Regions from separate parts of the Janthinobacterium sp. FT14W genome, predicted to be linked through region 1. Evidence: riboswitches for the same ligand, from Rfam matches in the RefSeq annotation. Region 1 holds a riboswitch; the other holds the start of a gene.
What was found. A riboswitch is a leader RNA that binds a small molecule or an ion and turns the genes downstream of it on or off. The one in region 1 is predicted to bind thiamine pyrophosphate.

Region 1 (9,890 bases):
TCCAGAATCTTCGCCTGGATGGGATCGTCGCTGCAATAGACCATCACATCAAAACCATCCTTGACCAGCGCCTCGGCCGCGACCAGGGTTTCCGGCATGTGCGGGAACAGGGTCTTTTCATCGCCCAGCACTTCCAGCTTCACCAGATTGCGCCCGCCCAAGAGTTCGCGCGCCAGTTGCAGGGTGTACACGGCATCTTTCGCGTTGTAGCAGCCGGCCGTGTTCGGCAAGATCGTGTACTGGTCCGGCGGCACGACATCGAGCAGGCTGGGCGCGTTTGGATCCTGTCCGATATTCACCCTGCGGATCGCCACCGTGATGATCTGCGCCTCGGCCGCGTCCGTCGCTTCGCGCGTCTGCGGCAAATCCTTGTACTTGCCGCTGCCCACCAGCAGGCGCGATTGATACTGTTTTCCCGCGATGCTCAGCAGGTCGTTGTTTATTGCGGTATTCATGTGCTTTTCCTTAAGTTTTTAGACGTCCAAAGAAAACCGTAGCGAGCGGCGATGATTTGCGGCGCGCAGTAGGTTTACTTGGACGTTTTCAACCGCCGCCGATGGCGCGGACGATTTCCACCTGGTCTTGAATTTCCAGGACCCGGTCCGGCCACGCCTTGCGCGGCACCACGTTGCGGTTGACGGCCAGCGCCAACGCCTGGTTTTCCAGCGACAGCGCGGCGATCAGCTGGTCGAGTGTCTGTCCCGGCGGCACCTGGTGCGGCGCGCCGTTAAGCGTGATATTGATCAATGCCGTCATCACGCCCTCCTTCAGACCTTGCGGTACAGCTCGGCGCCGTTCTTGATGAATTCGATGGCCTTGATTTCCATGCCCTGCTTGAGCGCCTTGTCCTCCGCGATACCCATGCCGGCCGCGTATTCGCGCACTTCCTGCGTGATCTTCATCGAGCAGAAATGGGGGCCGCACATGGAGCAGAAATGCGCTACCTTGGCCGAATCCTTGGGCAGGGTTTCATCGTGGAATTCGCGCGCCTTGTCCGGGTCCAGGCCGATGTTGAACTGGTCGTCCCAGCGGAATTCGAAACGCGCTTTCGACAAGGCGTTGTCGCGGATTTGCGCGCCCGGATGGCCCTTGGCCAGGTCGGCCGCGTGCGCCGCGATCTTGTACGTGATGATGCCGTCCTTCACGTCCGCCTTGTTGGGCAAGCCCAGGTGTTCCTTCGGCGTCACGTAGCACAGCATGGCCGTGCCATACCAGCCGATCATGGCCGCGCCGATGCCGGACGTGATGTGGTCGTAGCCGGGCGCGATGTCCGTCGTCAGCGGCCCCAGCGTATAGAACGGCGCTTCGCCGCACTGTTCCAGCTGCAAGTCCATGTTTTCCTTGATCAGCTGCATGGGCACGTGGCCCGGGCCTTCAATCATCACTTGCACGTCGTGCTTCCAGGCGATTTGCGTCAGTTCGCCCAGGGTCTTCAGCTCGCCCAGCTGCGCCTCGTCGTTGGCGTCGTAGATGGAGCCGGGGCGCAAGCCGTCGCCCAGCGAGAACGACACGTCATACGCCTTCATGATTTCGCAGATCTCTTCGAAATGCGTGTAGAGGAACGATTCCTGGTGGTGCGCCAGGCACCATTTGGCCATGATGGAGCCGCCGCGCGAAACGATGCCCGTCAGGCGCTTGGCCGTCATCGGCACGTAGCGCAGCAGCACGCCAGCGTGGATGGTGAAGTAATCGACGCCCTGCTCGGCCTGCTCGATCAGGGTGTCGCGGAAGATTTCCCAAGTTAAATCTTCGGCCTTGCCATTGACCTTTTCCAGCGCCTGGTAGATGGGCACGGTGCCGATGGGCACGGGGCTGTTGCGGATGATCCATTCGCGCGTTTCATGGATATGCTTGCCGGTAGACAAGTCCATCACATTGTCGCCGCCCCAGCGGATGGCCCAGGTCATCTTTTCCACTTCCTCGCCGATGGAAGACGTCACGGCCGAGTTGCCGATATTCGCGTTGATTTTCACCAGGAAATTGCGGCCGATAATCATCGGTTCGACTTCCGGGTGGTTGATGTTGGCGGGAATGATGGCGCGGCCGCGGGCGATTTCCTCGCGCACGAATTCCGGCGTGATCTCGGCCGGGATGCTGGCGCCGAAGGACTGGCCCGGGTGCTGGCGGCCCATCAGTTCGGCCAGGCGCTCGCCCATGGGGCCGGAAGCCTTGAGTTCGCGCAAATACTCCTGGCGGCGCATATTTTCGCGGATGGCGACGAATTCCATTTCCGGCGTGATGATGCCTTGGCGCGCGTAATGCATCTGCGTCACATTCTTGCCGGCAATGGCGCGGCGCGGCTTGCGGTGCAGATTAAAGCGCAGTTCGGCCAGCTTCGGGTCTGCCAGGCGGGCGATGCCGTAGTCGGACGTGGGGCCGGCCAGTTCTTCCGTATCGGCACGCTCGGCTATCCATGGCAGGCGCGGCGTATCGAGGCCCGAGCGGATGTCGATCTGCACGTCCGGGTCCGTGTACGGGCCGGACGTGTCGTAGACGTAGATCGGGGGATTCTTTTCGCCGCCGAACGACGCTTCCGTGTCGGACTGGCTGATCTCGCGCATGGGCACGCGGATGTCGGGACGGCTACCTTGCACGTAGATCTTGCGCGAATTGGGCAGCGGCGCGATGGCGGCTTCGTCGACCGTGGCGGTGGCGGAGAGGAATTTCGGATTGGCGTTCATTTTGGCTCCTTGGCTAGACTATTTTTAAGCCTGGAGCCAGCTAAGGAGGTTCGGAATTGCGCACGCGGAAAAGCGGGGTGCGGTCATCCTAAAGCTTCCCTTCGCTGGCATTATCCAGATCAGGTTCGGAGGGTATTTCTCACCCGCGCTTACACTGTGTTTCCACAGCGAAAGGCAGGACCCCTAGCGTTTGCCGCCTTGCGGCAGCGAGCCAATTATACGCGGTTCACGCCGCGTGGCCAGATGATTTCTTGCAGGTGTCGCCTTTGCGCATCTGCTGCAATGCAACAGATGCCATCGCGTTTATTTCTTCTTGCCCCAGCGCCAGCTGGTCGGTTCGCCCTTCAGCTGGCAGATGAAAATGAGCACGGCAACGATGGCCACTTCATAGACGATGTAGCCTACCAGCATGGTTTGCGGGGGAAACAGGAAGGCGCCGCAGGCGAACAGCGCCAGCGCGGCCAGGAACACCAGCCAGCCCTGCCAGGTGATGGGCAAGCCCCAGCCCCAGCCATAGGTCTTGGCGGGGAACCAGTACTGCGGCGGTGCTGCGGACGGCGATTTGTCGGACATGATCGATCTTTCATCAAGGGCCGGCGCAAGGACAGCCCCGGCAAGACGTCCAGTATAAATGACTAGAATGCGTGGCGCAGGCCGATGTTGAAGGCGCGGTTGCCCGTGCCCACTTCCGTGGCGTTGCCCACCATGTAGGCGGCATCGTTGCGGTTGCGGATATGCGCGTAGGCAACATACACCTTGCTGCGCTTGGACAAGGCATACGTGGCGCCGACGGCCAGCTGCTGCGCGTCGCGGTTGGCCGCATCGCGGTCGTCCTTGTGGATGAAGGAAGCCAGCAGGGTCGTCGCGCCCAGCGGCACGGACACGCCGACGATGGCGTCGCGGCTGTCCGTGGACTGGGCCGGCGCCTGCGCCGCGCCATACGGATTTTCCGCAAAGAACATGCTGCTGCCGTCGCCCGTGTTGCGGCCATAGCCGGCAAAGGCCGTGGCCACGCCGAAGTTGTAGTTACCGGCCAGGATGGTGTTGTTGACGTCGGCCTTGCCGACATCGCCGCCACGGCTCTGGCGCGCCAGGCGCAGGGTCAACGGACCGTTGACGTAGCCCAGGGCCAGGCCCAGCGAGCGTTGATCTGCCGCAATTCCCGTGTGTTCGCCAAAGCCGTACATCACGGTGGCCGTGACGCCGCGCAGCTCGGGCGACGTGTAGCGCACGGTATTGTCGATGCGCGTGGCCGAATAGCCGGCCAGGTTGGTCGAGGCGCCCGCCATGCCGCCCTCGAAGGGGTCGGCCACGTCCGTCAGCGCCTGGCTTTGCAGGTTGTACTGGCGGCCCAAGGTCAGCATGCCCAGCGGGCTGTTGAGGCCGACGAAGGCCTGGCGGCCGAACAACTGGCCCGCCTGGTCCGAGCGGCCCGTATCGCCCTGCACGCCCGCTTCCAGGGTGAACACGGCTTGCCAGCCATCGCCCAGCGACTCCGTGCCGCGCAAGCCCAGGCGCGAGCCGGCCGATACGCCACTGGTGAGCTTGCTGATGCCGCGTTCCTGTACCAGGGCCGCGTCCATCAAACCATACATATCGACGGACGACTGGGCGTGGACGGCGGGCAAGGCGCCCAGGGTGGCGAATGCGAGACAGATTTTTTTCATGATGGTTTTCCTTATGCAGGCAAAACCGGGAAAGCGCGCGGCCATGGCATAGCCACAGGCGGCAGGGCGCGCTGTAGTTACATGCCGTATCGAAAGACGACTGGCCAGATAACAACATTCCTGGCTAAGCTGTGGCGGCGCGGCCGGTGAGCGATGGCGCGCGCGAGTCCGCCGTGAATGGTGCACCGCTGGCGGTGCGCGTGGCTCAGGCGCCCGGCCCGCAGGGGACGCACTGAATTGGCTGGCATCGCAGATGCGCTGGCCGGGTGGCGCAGACGGGAGTTGGATAAAACTGCGTCCGCTGGCGCCGTCCGCAAAGTTGAGGCAGGAGGCGCCGAGGCCGACATTATAACATCGTCAGCGCTTTTACCCCCGTTCCGTTGCCGCCAAACGGGCCGCAAAGCCGCGAAAACACTGAAAAAGGCCTGTTGCCGCAGTGCAGGCGATGCCGCGTCATCTATAATGGTTCCTTTTGCCAATCACACGCCAAATCATGGAATTAGCCAAGTCTTTCGAGCCCGCCGACATTGAACAATTCTGGCGCACCGAGTGGGAACAGCGCGGTTACTTTACCGCCACCCTCGATGCGGGGAAACCTTCCTTCAGCATCCAGTTGCCGCCGCCGAACGTCACCGGCACCCTGCACATGGGCCATGCGTTCAACCAGACCATCATGGATGGCCTGACCCGCTACCACCGCATGCTGGGCCACAACACGGCCTGGATTCCCGGCACCGACCACGCGGGCATCGCCACGCAGATCGTCGTGCAACGCCAGCTGGACGCGCAAAAGATTTCGCGCCATGACCTGGGCCGCGAGAAATTCGTGGAAAAAGTGTGGGAATGGAAAGAAAAATCCGGTTCCATCATCACCGGCCAGATGCGCCGCCTGGGCGCCTCGGCCGACTGGCAGCGCGAATACTTCACCATGGACGAGCCGCGCTCGAAAGTCGTCACCGACGTCTTCGTGCGCCTGTTCGAGCAAGGCTTGATCTACCGCGGCAAGCGCCTCGTCAACTGGGACCCCGTGCTGGGCACGGCTGTGTCCGACCTGGAAGTGGTGTCCGAGGAAGAAGACGGTTCCATGTGGTACATCAAGTACCCGCTGGCCGACGGCAGCGGTTTCCTGACGGTGGCCACCACCCGTCCTGAAACCATGCTGGGCGACGTGGCCGTGGCCGTCGATCCGACGGACGAGCGCTACCTGCCGCTGGTGGGCAAGATGCTGAAACTGCCGCTGACGGACCGCGAAATCCCCATCATCGCCGACGAATACGTCGACAAGGAATTCGGCACGGGCTGCGTCAAGATTACCCCAGCGCACGACATGAACGATTACGCCGTGGGCCAGCGCCACAAACTGGCGCAGATCGTCATCCTGACCCTGGACGCGAAGATCACGGACGATGCGCCGGAAGCCTACCGCGGCATGGACCGCTTCGCCGCGCGCAAGCAGATCGTGGCCGACCTGGACGCGCAAGGCTTGCTCGAGCAAGTCAAGCCCCACAAACTGATGGTGCCGCGTGGCGACCGCACGGGCGTCGTCATCGAGCCGATGCTGACGGACCAATGGTTTGTCGCCATGAGCAAGCCGGCCCCGGAAGGCACTTTCTTCCCGGGCAAGTCGATCGCCGAGACGGCGCTGGATAAAGTGGCCAGCGGCGAAATCAAGTTCGTGCCGGAAAACTGGAGCACCACCTACAACCAGTGGCTCAACAACATCCAGGACTGGTGCATCTCTCGCCAGCTGTGGTGGGGCCATCAGATTCCCGCCTGGTACGACGACAAGGGCAATATCTTTGTTGCCAAGACTCAAGCCGAAGCGGAAGCGAAAGCCCTGGCTGCCGGCAGCACGGGTCCGCTGAAGCGCGACGACGACGTGCTCGACACGTGGTTCTCGTCGGCGCTGGTGCCGTTCTCGACCATGGGTTGGCCTGAAGAAACGCCGGACATGAAGGCCTTCCTGCCTTCGTCCGTGCTGGTGACCGGTTTCGACATCATCTTCTTCTGGGTCGCGCGCATGGTCATGATGACGGCGCACTTCACGGGCAAGGTGCCGTTTGAAACCGTCTACGTGCACGGCCTCGTGCGCGATTCGACGGGACAGAAGATGTCCAAGTCCAAGGGCAACACCCTGGACCCGATCGACCTGATCGACGGCATCGACCTGGAAGGCTTGATCGTCAAGCGCACGACGGGCCTGATGAACCCGCGCGACGCGGAAAAGATCACCAAGGCGACGCGCAAGGAATTCCCGGAAGGCATTTCCGCCTACGGCACGGACGCCGTGCGCTTCACCATGGCCAGCTATGCGTCGCTGGGCCGCAACATCAATTTCGACCTGGGCCGCTGCGAAGGCTACCGCAACTTCTGCAACAAGATGTGGAACGCCACCCGTTTCGTCATGATGAATACGGAAGGCAAGGATTGCACGCCAAACGACGCCGACCTGTCGCAAGCGGACAAGTGGATCATTTCCTTGTTGCAAAAAGCGGAACTGGACGTGGCCAAGGGCTTTGAAGACTTCCGTTTCGACAATATCGCCGCCACCATCTACAAATTCGTGTGGGACGAGTATTGCGACTGGTACCTGGAAGTAGCCAAGGTGCAAGTGCAACAGGGCACGGAAGGCCAGCAGCGCGCCACCCGCCACACCCTGCTGCGCGTGCTGGAAGTGGTGCTGCGCCTGGCCCATCCGGTCATCCCCTTCGTCACGGAAGCCCTGTGGCAGACGGTGGCGCCATTGGCCGGCAAGACACTCAAGGCCGAGGGTGATTCGATCATGATGCAGCCGTATCCGATCGCCAACACCGACAAGATCGACGAGTCGGCCGAAGCCTGGATGCAGCAGCTGAAAGCCTTGACGGACGCCACGCGCAACCTGCGCGGCGAAATGCAGATCTCGCCATCCGTGCGCGTGCCGCTGATCGTCGAAGCGGGCAATGCCAGCGAGAAAGAAGCGCTGGCCTCGTACGCACCGTACATCCAGTCGCTGGGCAAGCTGGCCGACGTGCAGATCGTCGATGCGCTGCCGGACTCGCCAGCGGCCGTCGCCATCGTCGGCACCACCAAGCTGATGCTGAAAGTGGAAATCGACGTGGCTGCCGAACGCGAGCGCCTGGGCAAGGAAATCGCCCGCATCGAAGCGGAAATTGCCAAGGTCAACAGCAAGTTGGGCAATGAAAGTTTCGTCGCGCGCGCCCCGGCCGCCATCGTTGCGCAAGAAAACGAGCGCTTGCTCAGTTTTTCGGCGACAATTGAAAAACTGCGCGAACAGTTTGCTAAACTAGCCAGCGCATAAGGCAAGTTTGGAAGAATTGCGCGGCGTCATCCGTGACGCCGCGCAGCACTGCTGGTCTTGCCTTGGTACCTGGTATATACACTGTTCGTGCCCAGATCAAAAAAACCATTGGAGACTAGCGATGCATACAATATTCAAAGCAAGCGTATTGGTGGCCGCCCTGGCCATCGCCGGCAGCGCCGCCGCGCGCGACGGCAACTACACCCCTGTCGGCACGTGGAAAACCATCGACGACGCCAGCGGCAAACCGAAATCCCTCGTCGTCATCACGGAAAACAACGGCGTCTTGCAAGGCAAGATCGAAAAGCTGTTCCGCGGCCCGACTGAAGACCAGAACCCCAAGTGCGACAAGTGCACGGGCGCCAACAAGGACCAGCCCATCATCGGCCTGGTGATCCTGTCCGGCCTGAAATATGACGGCAAGGAATGGACGGGCGGCGAAATCACGGACCCGGCCAGCGGCAAGGTCTACAAGAGCAAGGCCGAACTGATCGAAGGCGGCACCAAGCTGCAAGTGCGCGGCTATGTGGGCGTGCCGATGTTCGGCCGTTCGCAGACGTGGGTACGCGAAGAATAAGTTATCCCCAGCAAGGAGAAGCCGGCAAGCAGCCGGCTTTTTTTACGCCCGGCCTGGCGCCGGCTTGCGGTGATGCTTGCTCAAATGCCGGTCCAGGCTGTTGGCAAACTGTTGCCGGTCCGACTGGCTGAAGGCGGCCGGGCCGCCCGTGTCCACGCCGCCGCTGCGCAATTCTTCCAGGAAGGCGCGCATCGTCAGTTGCTGGGCGATATTGTCCTGCGTATAGAACTCGCCGCGCGGGTTCAGGGCAAAGCCGCCCTTCTTCAACACGTCGGAAGCCAGCGGGATGTCGCCCGTGATGACCAGGTCGCCCGGCTTGAGCAGGCGCACGATTTCCTGGTCCGCCACGTCGGCGCCGGACGGCACTTGCACGGTACGGATGAAACGCGAGGGCGGCACGCGCAAGCCCTGGTTGGCCACCAGGGTGAGCGGCAGCTCCAGGCGGTCGGCCACGCGGTACAGGATTTCCTTGATGACGACGGGACAGGCATCGGCGTCGATCCAGATCTGCATGCCCTGGATAGCCTGTTGGCAGCCGTCCGCCATCACAATTCCCACGCTTCGCCGCTGGGGCCCATGCGCGGCGCGCTGACGCCGAAGTGCAGATACGCGGCCGGCGTGGCGACCCTGCCGCGCGGCGTGCGCTGCAGGAAGCCTTGCTGGATCAGATACGGTTCCAGCACGTCTTCGATGGTATCGGCCGCTTCGCCGATGGCCGCCGCCAGGTTGCCGATACCGACGGGGCCGCCGCCGAACTTGAACAGCACGGCTTCGAGCAGCTTGCGGTCCATCACGTCGAAGCCCACGGAATCGACGTCGAGCATGGCCAGCGCGCGGTCGGCCACCACCTTGGTGATCTCGCCATTGCTTTTGACTTCCGCGAAGTCGCGCACGCGGCGCAGCAGGCGGTTGGCGATGCGTGGCGTGCCGCGCGCGCGCTGGGCGATCTCGTGCGCGCCTTCCGGGTCGATCGGCGCTTTCAGCAAGGCGGCGCTGCGCGTGACGATCTTCGTCAGCTCGCCCGTGTTGTAGAACTCCAGGCGGGCCACGATGCCGAAGCGGTCGCGCAGCGGATTGGTCAGCATGCCGGCGCGCGTGGTGGCGCCCACCAATGTAAACGGCTGCAGGTCGAGTTTCACGGAACGGGCGGCCGGGCCTTCGCCGATCATGATATCGATTTGATAATCCTCAAGCGCCGGATACAGGATCTCTTCGACGACGGGCGACAGGCGGTGGATTTCATCGATGAACAGGACATCGTTCGCTTCCAGGTTCGTCAGGATCGCCGCCAGGTCGCCCGGGCGTTCCAGCACGGGACCGGAGGTCTGGCGCAAATTGACGCCCATTTCGCGCGCGATGATGTGCGCCAGAGTCGTCTTGCCCAGGCCCGGCGGGCCGAACAGCAAGGTGTGGTCGAGCGCTTCCTTGCGCTGGCGCGCGGCCGTGATGAAAATCTCCAGCTGGTCGCGGATCTTTTCCTGGCCCACATACTCGTCGAGCTGCTTGGGGCGCAGGGCCCGTTCGATCGCCTCTTCGTTGTGCGAGATGGGCGCCGCGTCGATGATGCGCTGTTCCGTGAAGCTGTCGGTCTGGATGCTCATGCCTTATCAGCCTTTCGACAGCGCTTTCAGCGCCAGTTTGATGCCATCGGACACGCCGCTGCC
Region 2 (9,890 bases), on a different contig from region 1:
AGTACGTCCAGTCCAGGCTGCCCGTGCTGTCCGCAAACACGGGCTGCGTGGCCGGCGTGGCGCTGCGCAGCAGCGCCTTGATTTCCTTGGGCGGCCGGTCGTAGACCTTGGCCGGCCCGGGCGGCACGACCAGCGCGCGCACGGCCGTTTCGCCATCGATCAGGCCCAGGGTGCAGCGCGTCCGGCCGGCCGCCGCCTGCCGCTCCTGGCGCACTTGCGCCACCAGCGCCAGCATTTGCCCGTGCATGATTTCCGACTGCTTGACGTCCACGCGCAGCCGCGCCACTTCCTTCAGCACGGGGGCGATGCGCGCGGCCAGCTTGTCGTACTGCAACTGCTGCGCCGGCTGCAGCTGCAGCTCGCCGCGCCGCAGCTGGCCCGCCAGGGTCAGGTAGTTGCGCACCTCGGGCAATTGGGCAATGGCATCGATTTCCTGCTGGCGCTTGTGCTGCACCTGCAAAAATTGCGCGGCCTTTGCCAGGCCGTCCGCGATCCTTTGCTCCAGCGGGCCCAGGTCGGGCACGAGGGGAAACAGCAGCATCTCCACCTGCTTGCGGGGACCGGCGCTGCCGATGCGGATGGTGCGTGCCGCCACGGCGCAGCCTTCGGCCAGCTCGATGACGACCTCGTCGGCGATGATCTCGCAATTGCTGGCACTGTCGATCACCACGCGCGTGCCAGCGATGACGCAGCTTTCGGCCCGCTTCAAGTGGATTTCGCCGCTCAGCGCCTGCAGCACGGAACCGGAGGCCACGCCCTCGACGCGCACGTCGCCGTGTTCGTTGAAGGCCGTGCCGCCCACCAGGTTGCGCTTGAGCCATATCAGCCCGCCATGCGAGTGCAGATGGCCATACACGTCGCCATGGATGGTGATGTCGCTGCCGTCGAGCTGGCGCTGCTCCTGCACTTCGCCATATTCCTCGTAGGCGGCGCGCAGCTTCAAATTGCCCGTGGTGCGGCTGCTGACGCCTTCGCGGCTGACGATCTTGTTTTCGATGGAAATCTTGCCGTGCTCATCGACATTCACATAGCCATCCTGGGTGGCGACGACGTAGTCGCCATCGCTGAAATGCTCGACCGCCGTGCCCACCCCCGCCACCGTGGCCAGGTCCAGTTCCAGCGGCGCGGGCGGCGGCAGCGCCTTGCCGGCCAGGTCGTAGCCGGGCAAGCCGGGCGTGCCCGGCAGCAGGCGCAGCAGGCGCGCGTGTTTTTTCACTTGCGGAAAGCGGTTCTTGAAGCTGAGCAAATCCAGCCGGCCATCGGAGCGTTCGCGCGGCGCATCGTCGCGGTGGATGCCTTGCGACACTTCGACCAGTTGCGCATCGTGTCCCGGCTGCGGCGGCAGCGTGCGCGCCACCGTGATGCGCTCGGCCTTGCCGCTGTCGAGAATGGCCCGCACGGCCACAGCATCGATACCGTAATGCACGCCCTTGCCCCACAGGTCGGCCACCAGCTCGTCAAACTCGCGGCGGGCCGGCATCTGGCCGTCCGCCTCAGGCGCCAGCGCTTCAAAGTAAAACTCGGCGCTGTCGCCGCGGATCTTGATCTGTTTATACAGCGCGCGGCGCTGGGGCGGGAATGGCGCCACGCGGACGGCGATGCGCAGCAAGGCGTCGCCCTTGGGCGCGGCGCGGGGCGCGGGGGCATGGAACAGGGTCAGCAGGAACAAGCCGTAATCGAGGCCCGCCAGCAGCTGCCCCGACAGGAACAGCTGGTCGACGGCGGCGCGCAACTGCGCGGGCGCCAGGGACAGGTCGAAATACACGCCCGCGTCGCGCTGGAGCAGGCCATGCGGCAAGCCGCCAGCCTGGACCGCATCAGGAACGGGTGTGTCGTCGTCGCTCACGCCTTGCCTCCCCAGCAACAAATTCAGAGAATTGCCTCAGTGCACTGAACAATATCACGGGGCGTGGCCGTGTGCCTGACTCGGCAAAAATGTGTTTACCAGATGCAAACAGGGCCATGTCTTGCGAGATGGCCCTGTCGGATGGGAGGCGCGAAGCCTAGCGGCGCGGCGGATTCGAATAGATATCCTGGCCCACTTCATTGATCTGGCGGCGCAGGTCGCGCCGTTCGTCGGGCGTCATGCGGCCCGTGCGGCGCGAGGCATCGGCGCCTTCGTTGACGCGGCGCTGCTCTTCGGCGCGCGTGTCGAAGCTGCGTGCGTCACGCTGTTCGCGCAGTCGCGTATCATTGCTGTTACTGCGCTGTACCTGTTCATACCGCTGGGCCTGCATTTGCTGCTGGTCGTCACGGCGAGGCGGCGGCTGGTTTTGTGCCAGCGCCACGCTGGCGGCAAACACGGAGCAAACGGCAAATGCGGACAGCACAGTCGTACGTGCGGCAATAGCTGCGCTGGGAGCGGCGTGAATTTTTTTAGTAAAGATATTCATTGAGTTCCTCTTCCGCGATGCCGTATAAACTTAAAGCTGATTTCCACTGTGGCCCCAGTGTATGATGCTTTACACGGTGCAGTAAGAGTAATTGGGTAAAGTTTGTAACACTTTGTAATGGGTCGCCACAGCCCCTTGCCGACGCCGCGCGAGGCGTTACTATAGCAACTAATATAAGATAACACGACACCCTAAATGACCACAACCTCCACATCCGGCAGCAATACAACAACGCAATCGATCCACGGCCACCAGGCAAAAATCATGGTGGTCGATGACGATGTGCGCCTGCGCGACCTGCTGCGCCGCTACCTGACCGAACAGGGCTTCAATGTCTTTACGGCAGAGAGCGCGACGGCCATGAACAAGCTGTGGCTGCGCGAACGCTACGATTTGCTGGTGCTCGACCTGATGCTGCCCGGCGAAGACGGCCTGTCGATCTGCCGCCGCCTGCGCGGCGCGGGCGACCAGACGCCGATCATCATGCTGACGGCCAAGGGCGAGGACGTGGACCGCATCGTGGGCCTGGAAATGGGCGCCGACGATTACCTGCCGAAGCCGTTCAACCCGCGCGAACTGGTGGCCCGCATCGGCGCCGTGCTGCGCCGCAAGGGTCCCGATGAAATCCCGGGCGCGCCGTCGGAAACGCCGCAAACCTTCGAGTTCGGCGACTTCGTGCTGGACCTGGGCACGCGCACCTTGAAAAAGAATGGCGAAACGGTGCCCCTGACCACGGGTGAATTTTCCGTGCTGAAAGTGTTTGCCCGCCATGCGCGCCAGCCCCTGTCGCGCGAAAAACTGATGGAACTGGCGCGCGGGCGCGAATACGAAGTGTTCGACCGCAGCCTGGACGTGCAGATTTCGCGCCTGCGCAAGCTGATCGAGCCGGACCCGTCGAGCCCGCTGTTCATCCAGACCGTGTGGGGCCTGGGCTACGTCTTCATCCCGGACGGACAACCGCGCTGATCGCTGGCGAGGCATGATGAAGCTTGTTCCCGATATCAGCCTGGCGCGGCTGAAAAGCGGCCTGTTCTGGCGCACCTTTTTGCTGCTCGGCACCTTGACCACGGTCAGCATGATCACCTGGATCGGCATGATTTCCGTCATCCAGCGCGAGCCGCAGGCGCAGCAGATTTCCGCCCAGATCATTTCCGTCGTCACCATCACGCATGCGGCACTGACGCACTCGGCGCCCGAGCTGCGCCGCGAGCTGCTGTTCGACCTCGTCAGCAATGAAGGCATCCGCATCTTCTCGCTGGAAGAGGACGACCGCATCGAGCCGCCGCCCGACAATTACCTGATGCCCGACATCGAGGCGCTGGTGAAGGCCAAGCTGGGCAAGGACACGCGCTTTTCCGCGCGCGTCAACGGCGTGGCCGGCTTCTGGGTCAGCTTCAAGATCGACGACGACGAGTACTGGCTGATGCTGGACCGCGAGCGCCTGCGCGGCCTGACGGGCTTCCAGTGGCTGGGCTGGGCCAGCCTGGTGTCGCTGCTGTCGCTGCTGGGCGCAGCCATCATTTCCAGCCTGATCAATCTGCCGCTGTCGCGCCTGACGGCGGCCGCGCGCGACATCGCCAAGGGCAAGCAGCCGGCGCCGCTGCCGGAAAAAGGCCCGATCGAGATCATCGAGGCGAACCGCAGCTTCAACCAGATGGTCGACGATCTGAAACAGGTGGAATCGGACCGCGCCGTGATCCTGGCCGGCATCTCGCACGATTTGCGCACGCCGCTGGCGCGCATGCAGCTGGAAGTGGAAATGGCAAACCTGTCGGACGAGGCGCGCGAAGGCATCCAGTCCGATATCGGGCAGATGGACGCCATCATCGGCCAGTTCCTCGACTACGCCAAGCCGACGGAAGCGTCGAGCTTTACCGATGTGGACCTGAGCGGCTTGCTCAGCGACATGGCGCGCGTAGCCATGCGCCTGCCCGACGTCAAAATCAACGCCACCATCGCCGACGGCGCGCATGCGATGGGCAATCCCACCGACTTGCGCCGCGTGCTGAACAACCTGATCGAAAATGCGCGCCGCTATGGCAAGACGCCGGGCAGCGATGTGACGGAAATCGACATCGCCTGCCAGGTGCGCACCAGCCATGGCGTGAAAAAGGTGATTATCGAGGTGCAGGACCACGGCACGGGCGTGCCGGCGGAAAAGATCGAGCAATTGATGAAGCCGTTCACCCGCCTCGACACGGCGCGCGGGCAGGCCAATGGCGCAGGCCTGGGCCTGGCCATCGTCGACCGCGTGCTGCTGCGCCATGGCGCCGAATTGCAGGTGCGCAACCGCGAAGGCGGCGGACTGGCGTTTCAGATCAGCTTGCCAGCGGCATAGGCGACGTAGGTCGGATCAGCGAGTGCCTCGCGTAATCCGACCACATTGTTGCCTATTCCTGTCGGATTACGCGCCAGGCGCTAATCCGACCTGCGCTGCCGGCTCCCGCGTCTCCGCCGCCCGGCAACGGTCAAGCGGACGCCTGCTCCTGCGCCAGCAATTTATTCATCAGCAATTCCGTTGCCCCGTAGCCGTACAGGGAATCGCTTTCCATGCCCGGCGTGTCGAAGGGAATCGATTCCTCACGGTCCAGCTTGGCAGGGTCCCCGTCCGCATAGCTGGCGCGCCAGGCGCGCTGCAGGGATTCATTGCGGCGGATAAAGGCCGGCATGGGCCAGGCATCGCGTTCCCAGTGGCGGCTGTCGCCCAGCAGGGGCCAGCGCTCGTTGAGCAGGGCCATGTCGCCCGTGCGCAGGCGGCGCACGGCCTGTTCCGGCCGCAAGCCTTCCAGTTCTTCCAGTGCCGGCAGGCTGTCGCGCTTCGGCCCGAACATATAGGCCAGCATGATGCGTCCGGCAGGCGCCGTGCGCGCCACCACGCCGACGGCATAGCCGCCGCCCGGCAAGGGCACGGCAAACCAGCTGCCTTCGCGGTATGGTAATGATCTCATCGTTGCAAACTCCCCCAAAATCGTGTTCGGGGCACAGTCTACGCGAAGCGGGGCCTATGTGGCGCATGGTACGTCACAGCAACAAACCAATAGTTACAATATTTTCTCGTCATAGTGATACTGGGCAACAATCGGCCCCGCCTTGAACAGCGCTTCCTTCATGGCCGCGTCCAGGCGCGCGTCGCGGCGGCGCATCCATTCCAGCAGCATGGCCGCTTCCTTGCGGCTGGTGTCGCCCGCATGCGCGAGCACGCGGCGCAGTTCCGGGTCCGTGCACGCCTCGAAACGCTGGCCGTTCAAGTCCAGCGCCTGCAGCGCGGCGATGGTGGCGCCGATGGCGCGGTGCATGTCGAGTGCCGTGGCCGGCAAGCCCGTTTCTTCCAGTGGGACGGTGGTCATGCGCATTCCTTTTCGCGTGGTGGTGACATCGGCTGCATTCTCCACCGCGCGGACGAAAAGCTCAAGCGTCCACGGCACGTTTCCCCCCGTTCGGCCATAATCATGGCTCAGCAACAGCCTAAACCTCAGCGGCAGGAGCCCCATGTTCAATTTCGACTTTTACAATCCGACGCAAATCCTCTTCGGCCAGGGCCAGATCGCCGCCATCGCCGGCCTGATTCCGCCACAGGCGCGCGTCCTGATGACCTACGGCGGCGGCAGCATCAAGCAGAACGGCGTCTACGATGAAGTCAAGGCGGCGCTGGCCGGCCATACGGTGCTGGAATTTGCCGGCATCGAGCCCAATCCCAGCTATGAAACGCTGATGCAGGCCGTGGCCATGGTGAAAAGCGAGCGCATCGATTTCCTGCTGGCCGTCGGCGGCGGCTCCGTGGTCGATGGCACCAAGTTCATCGCCGCCGCCGCCCTGCACGAGGGGGAAGCGTGGGACATCCTGGCGAAAGGCGGCAAGATCGTCGAGGCCGCCCTGCCCTTCGGCACCGTCCTGACCTTGCCGGCCACGGGGTCCGAAATGAATGGCTCGGCCGTGATCACGCGTAAGGCCACGCAGGAAAAGCGCTCGTTCATGAGCCGCAAGGTGTATCCGAAATTCTCCGTGCTGGACCCGTCGAAGACCTTTACCCTGCCGCTGCGCCAGGTGGGCAATGGCGTCGTCGATGCGTTTGCGCATGTGATGGAACAGTATCTGACCTACCCTGTGAACGCCTCCGTGCAGGACCGCTTCGCCGAAGGCATCTTGCTGACCCTGATCGAGGAAGGCCCGAAAGCGCTGTCGCAGCCGGACGACTACGACGTGCGCGCCAACGTGATGTGGAGCGCCACCCTGGCCTTGAACGGCCTGATCGGCGTGGGCGTGCCGCAGGACTGGTCCACGCACGCCATCGGCCACGAATTGACGGCCCTGTACGAACTCGACCACGCGCAGACCCTGGCCATCATCCTGCCCAGCATGCTGCGCGTGCGCAAGCAGGCCAAGCGCGCCAAGCTGCTGCAGTACGCAGCCCGCGTGTGGGGCCTGGACGGCGGCGACGAGGAGGGCCGCATCGAAGCCGCCATCGCCCGCACGGAATTCTTCTTCCGCCACATGGGCGTCAAGACGCGCCTGGCCGACTACGGCCTGAACCACGCCAGCGTGGACGCCGTCGTGTCCGCGCTGGAAGCGCATGGCATGACGGCGCTGGGCGAACAGCGCGAAGTGACGCCCGCCGTCAGCCGCAAGGTGCTGGAACTGAGCCTGTAGTTGCGGGCGACACTGTTGTAAAACGGTCAGCCAGGGGGACAGGCGGCCGTGGTTCATGCTAAGCTGTCAACCGCTAGGGGTCCTGGAGCAGTCATCCGGGTGAGAGATACCCTTCGTACCTGATCTGGATAATGCCAGCGAAGGAAAGCGCAAAGTACCTCCCTCCTTTGATAGCTCCTGCGTTGGCGCCAGCCGAACAAGCAGCCTGCCGTGCTCTTTCCCGAGACGGCTTGAACCACGAGCAATCTATGTCCACACCGAATTTATCTGCGCATTTTTCCCGTCCTGTATTGACCCTGGCGATCCTGCACGCGTTTGCCGCGCCCGCCTTTGCCGCGAATGACACCACCGAAGCGGCCGACCCGCAAGCCCAGAGCATGACCGAAGTCATCGTCACGGCCAGCAAGGCGCCGGCCGCCAAGCGCGCGTCCGTGGGCGGCTTCAGTGACGCGCCGCTGCTGCAGACGCCCGCGTCCGTCACCGTCATTTCGCAAAAAGACATGCAGGACTTGCAGATCCGTAATCTCAGCGATGCCGTCAAGCTCGACACCAGCATCAACGACGCCTACAACGCCGTCGGCTATGCGGAACAGTTTTCCATCCGCGGCTTCAAGCTCGACAACAATTCCAGCTACCGCAAGGATGGCGTGGCCATTCCAGGCGACACGCAAATTCCGCTGGAAAACAAGGAACGCATCGAAGTGCTGAAGGGCCTGGCCGGCTTGCAGGCAGGCGTGGCCGCGCCGGGCGGCGTGATCGACTTCATCGTCAAGCGCCCTACCGCCGCACCGCTGCGCACGGTCACCGTGGAAACGCGCGAGCGGGGCACCGTGTACGGCGCCGTCGACCTGGGCGGCCGCCTGGAAGACACGCGCTTCGGCTACCGGATCAACGTGGCGGCCGAGCGCCTGCGCTCCTACATCAAGGGCGCCGATGGCAACCGCAAGTTCATTTCCGGCGCCTTCGACTGGCAAATCTCGCCGCAGGCGCTGCTGCAGATCGATGCCGACTACCAGGACAAGGCGCAGGCGACAGCGCCCGGCTTCCAGCTGCTGAACAACACGACCTTGCCGACCGGCATCAGCGCCGACGCCATGCTCAACCTGCAGCCGTGGACGCGCCCCGTGGAAACCGTCACCAGCAATCTCGGCCTGCGCTTCCAGTACGCGTTCAGCGACGACTGGCACGCCACCCTGTCGGCCAACCAGCACTCGTTCAAGCGCGACGACTACACGGCCTTCCCGTACGGCTGCAGCGCGCAAGACCTGTACCCTGGCTTCTGCGGCAATGGCGACTTCGACGTGTACGACTACCGCAGCCTGGGCGAGACGAAAAAACCGCTGAGCGCGCAAGCCATGATCCAGGGCAAATTCGCCACCGGTTCCCTGCGCCATGAATTCACGGCCGGCGTCTCGACCTTCCGCCGCAAGGACCGTGCCGGCCTGTACGTGTACGACTGGGCCGGCGTGAGCAACATCTACCACCCGCAGATCGTCGACATGTCGACGGGCGTGCAAGGCCCCGTGCGCCTGGTGCGCAAGGACACGGAAAACTCCGTCTTCGTGCAGGACATCGTCAGCCTGGCACCGGACTGGAAACTGCATGGCGGCTTGCGCCATATCAATGTCGACGGCTACCAGTACGTATTGAAGGCCGATACGGAAATCCGCGCCAAGCACGATTTCCTGCTGCCCAACGTCTCGCTCGTCTACACCCCGCTCGACAATCTGTCCGTGTATGCGGCCTATTCGCAAGGCATGGAACATGGCGGCACGGCCGACCGCAAGGCCGTCAACGCCAACGTGGAATTGACGCCCAGCCGCTCGAAGCAGCTTGAAGTGGGCGTGAAGATGGATGTGACGCCGGACTTCATGGTGGCGGCCAGCCTGTTCCAGATCCGCAAGGGCCTGGAATTCAACCAGTACGTCGACAGCAGCAAGAGCGCCTACAACTTCGTGCGCGAAGGCCAGGCGCAGCACCGGGGACTGGAATTGTCGGCCCAGGGCAAGGCATCGTCCAACCTGAGCCTGGGCGCCTCCGTGACGGCCCTGAACAGCCAGCAGTCGGGCACGGGCAATGCGGACCTCGACGGCAAGCGCGTGCCCAACGTGCCCGCCTTCAAGGCGGCCGTGCATGCGGACTACGCCGTGCAGCAGGTGGCGGGCTTGAGCGTCAACGGCAGCTGGGAATATGCGGGCAAGAAAGCATTTGAGTACAACAACACCACCTTCGTGCCGTCGTACCACGTGTTCAACCTGGGCGCCGCCTACGCCACGCGCATCGCCGGCACGCGCGCCGTGCTGCGCGCCGCCGTCAACAACGTGGCAGACAAGTTCTACTGGCGCGACGTGACGCCGGAATCGGATGGCTACCTGTACCCGGGCGCCAGCCGCACGTTCAAGGTTTCGGCGCAGTTCGACTTTTAAACACCTAAGCAAACCTAGTGCGCGTCGAGATCTGCGGCTTCCGATGCGCACTGCCTCGGCGGCCCCTGCTTCGCACAGCTGCGCTTCTCGGGCCAACGGGGGCGCCGAGCCTCGCTACCGCTCGCTACGGTTTTGTCAGGTGTTGCAAGGAAAAGAAATAGCAGGCGCTGCATGCAGCGCCTGCTGCAGCAAAGGCGCCGCCTGTTCCAGGCGCGCCTCCAGGCTGTCGCGCAGCACGTGGTAGACGATGCCGCGCGCATCGAGCTCGTCGAGCAGGTAGCGATAGATCAGCTGGCGCACGGCTTCGGACTCGCGCTGCAAGCCGTCGGCCACCCACGGGCTGTCGGGCGCCGTCACCAAGGTCAGGTCGTACTGCGTGGCATCGGCCAGCGCCGCCAGCGGCGCGTCCGCGCCATTGAAATAA

Region 2: it holds a riboswitch for thiamine pyrophosphate, as region 1 does, so the genes downstream of both, GCN74_RS20490 (TonB-dependent siderophore receptor) here and thiC (phosphomethylpyrimidine synthase ThiC) in region 1, are expected to answer to the same signal.

The regions. Positions count from the first base shown of each region.
Region 1 covers NZ_WFLL01000008.1:95,724-105,613, reverse strand. The annotation lists gene GCN74_RS08230 (thiazole synthase) at 1-455, opposite strand, end outside; gene thiS (sulfur carrier protein ThiS) at 544-747, opposite strand; gene thiC (phosphomethylpyrimidine synthase ThiC) at 768-2,681, opposite strand; TPP riboswitch at 2,761-2,876, opposite strand; gene GCN74_RS08215 (hypothetical protein) at 2,985-3,254, opposite strand; gene GCN74_RS08210 (porin) at 3,317-4,348, opposite strand; gene GCN74_RS08205 (valine--tRNA ligase) at 4,842-7,649, shown strand; gene GCN74_RS08200 (DUF2147 domain-containing protein) at 7,771-8,226, shown strand; gene GCN74_RS08195 (YaiI/YqxD family protein) at 8,269-8,739, opposite strand; gene ruvB (Holliday junction branch migration DNA helicase RuvB) at 8,772-9,827, opposite strand; gene ruvA (Holliday junction branch migration protein RuvA) at 9,834-9,890, opposite strand, start outside.
Region 2 covers NZ_WFLL01000034.1:13,689-23,578, reverse strand. The annotation lists gene GCN74_RS20525 (flagellar assembly protein A) at 1-1,846, opposite strand, end outside; gene GCN74_RS20520 (hypothetical protein) at 2,004-2,393, opposite strand; gene ompR (two-component system response regulator OmpR) at 2,658-3,359, shown strand; gene GCN74_RS20510 (sensor histidine kinase) at 3,373-4,731, shown strand; gene GCN74_RS20505 (Imm26 family immunity protein) at 4,862-5,341, opposite strand; gene GCN74_RS20500 (hypothetical protein) at 5,435-5,740, opposite strand; gene GCN74_RS20495 (iron-containing alcohol dehydrogenase) at 5,883-7,040, shown strand; TPP riboswitch at 7,106-7,203, shown strand; gene GCN74_RS20490 (TonB-dependent siderophore receptor) at 7,289-9,466, shown strand; gene GCN74_RS20485 (AAA family ATPase) at 9,602-9,890, opposite strand, start outside.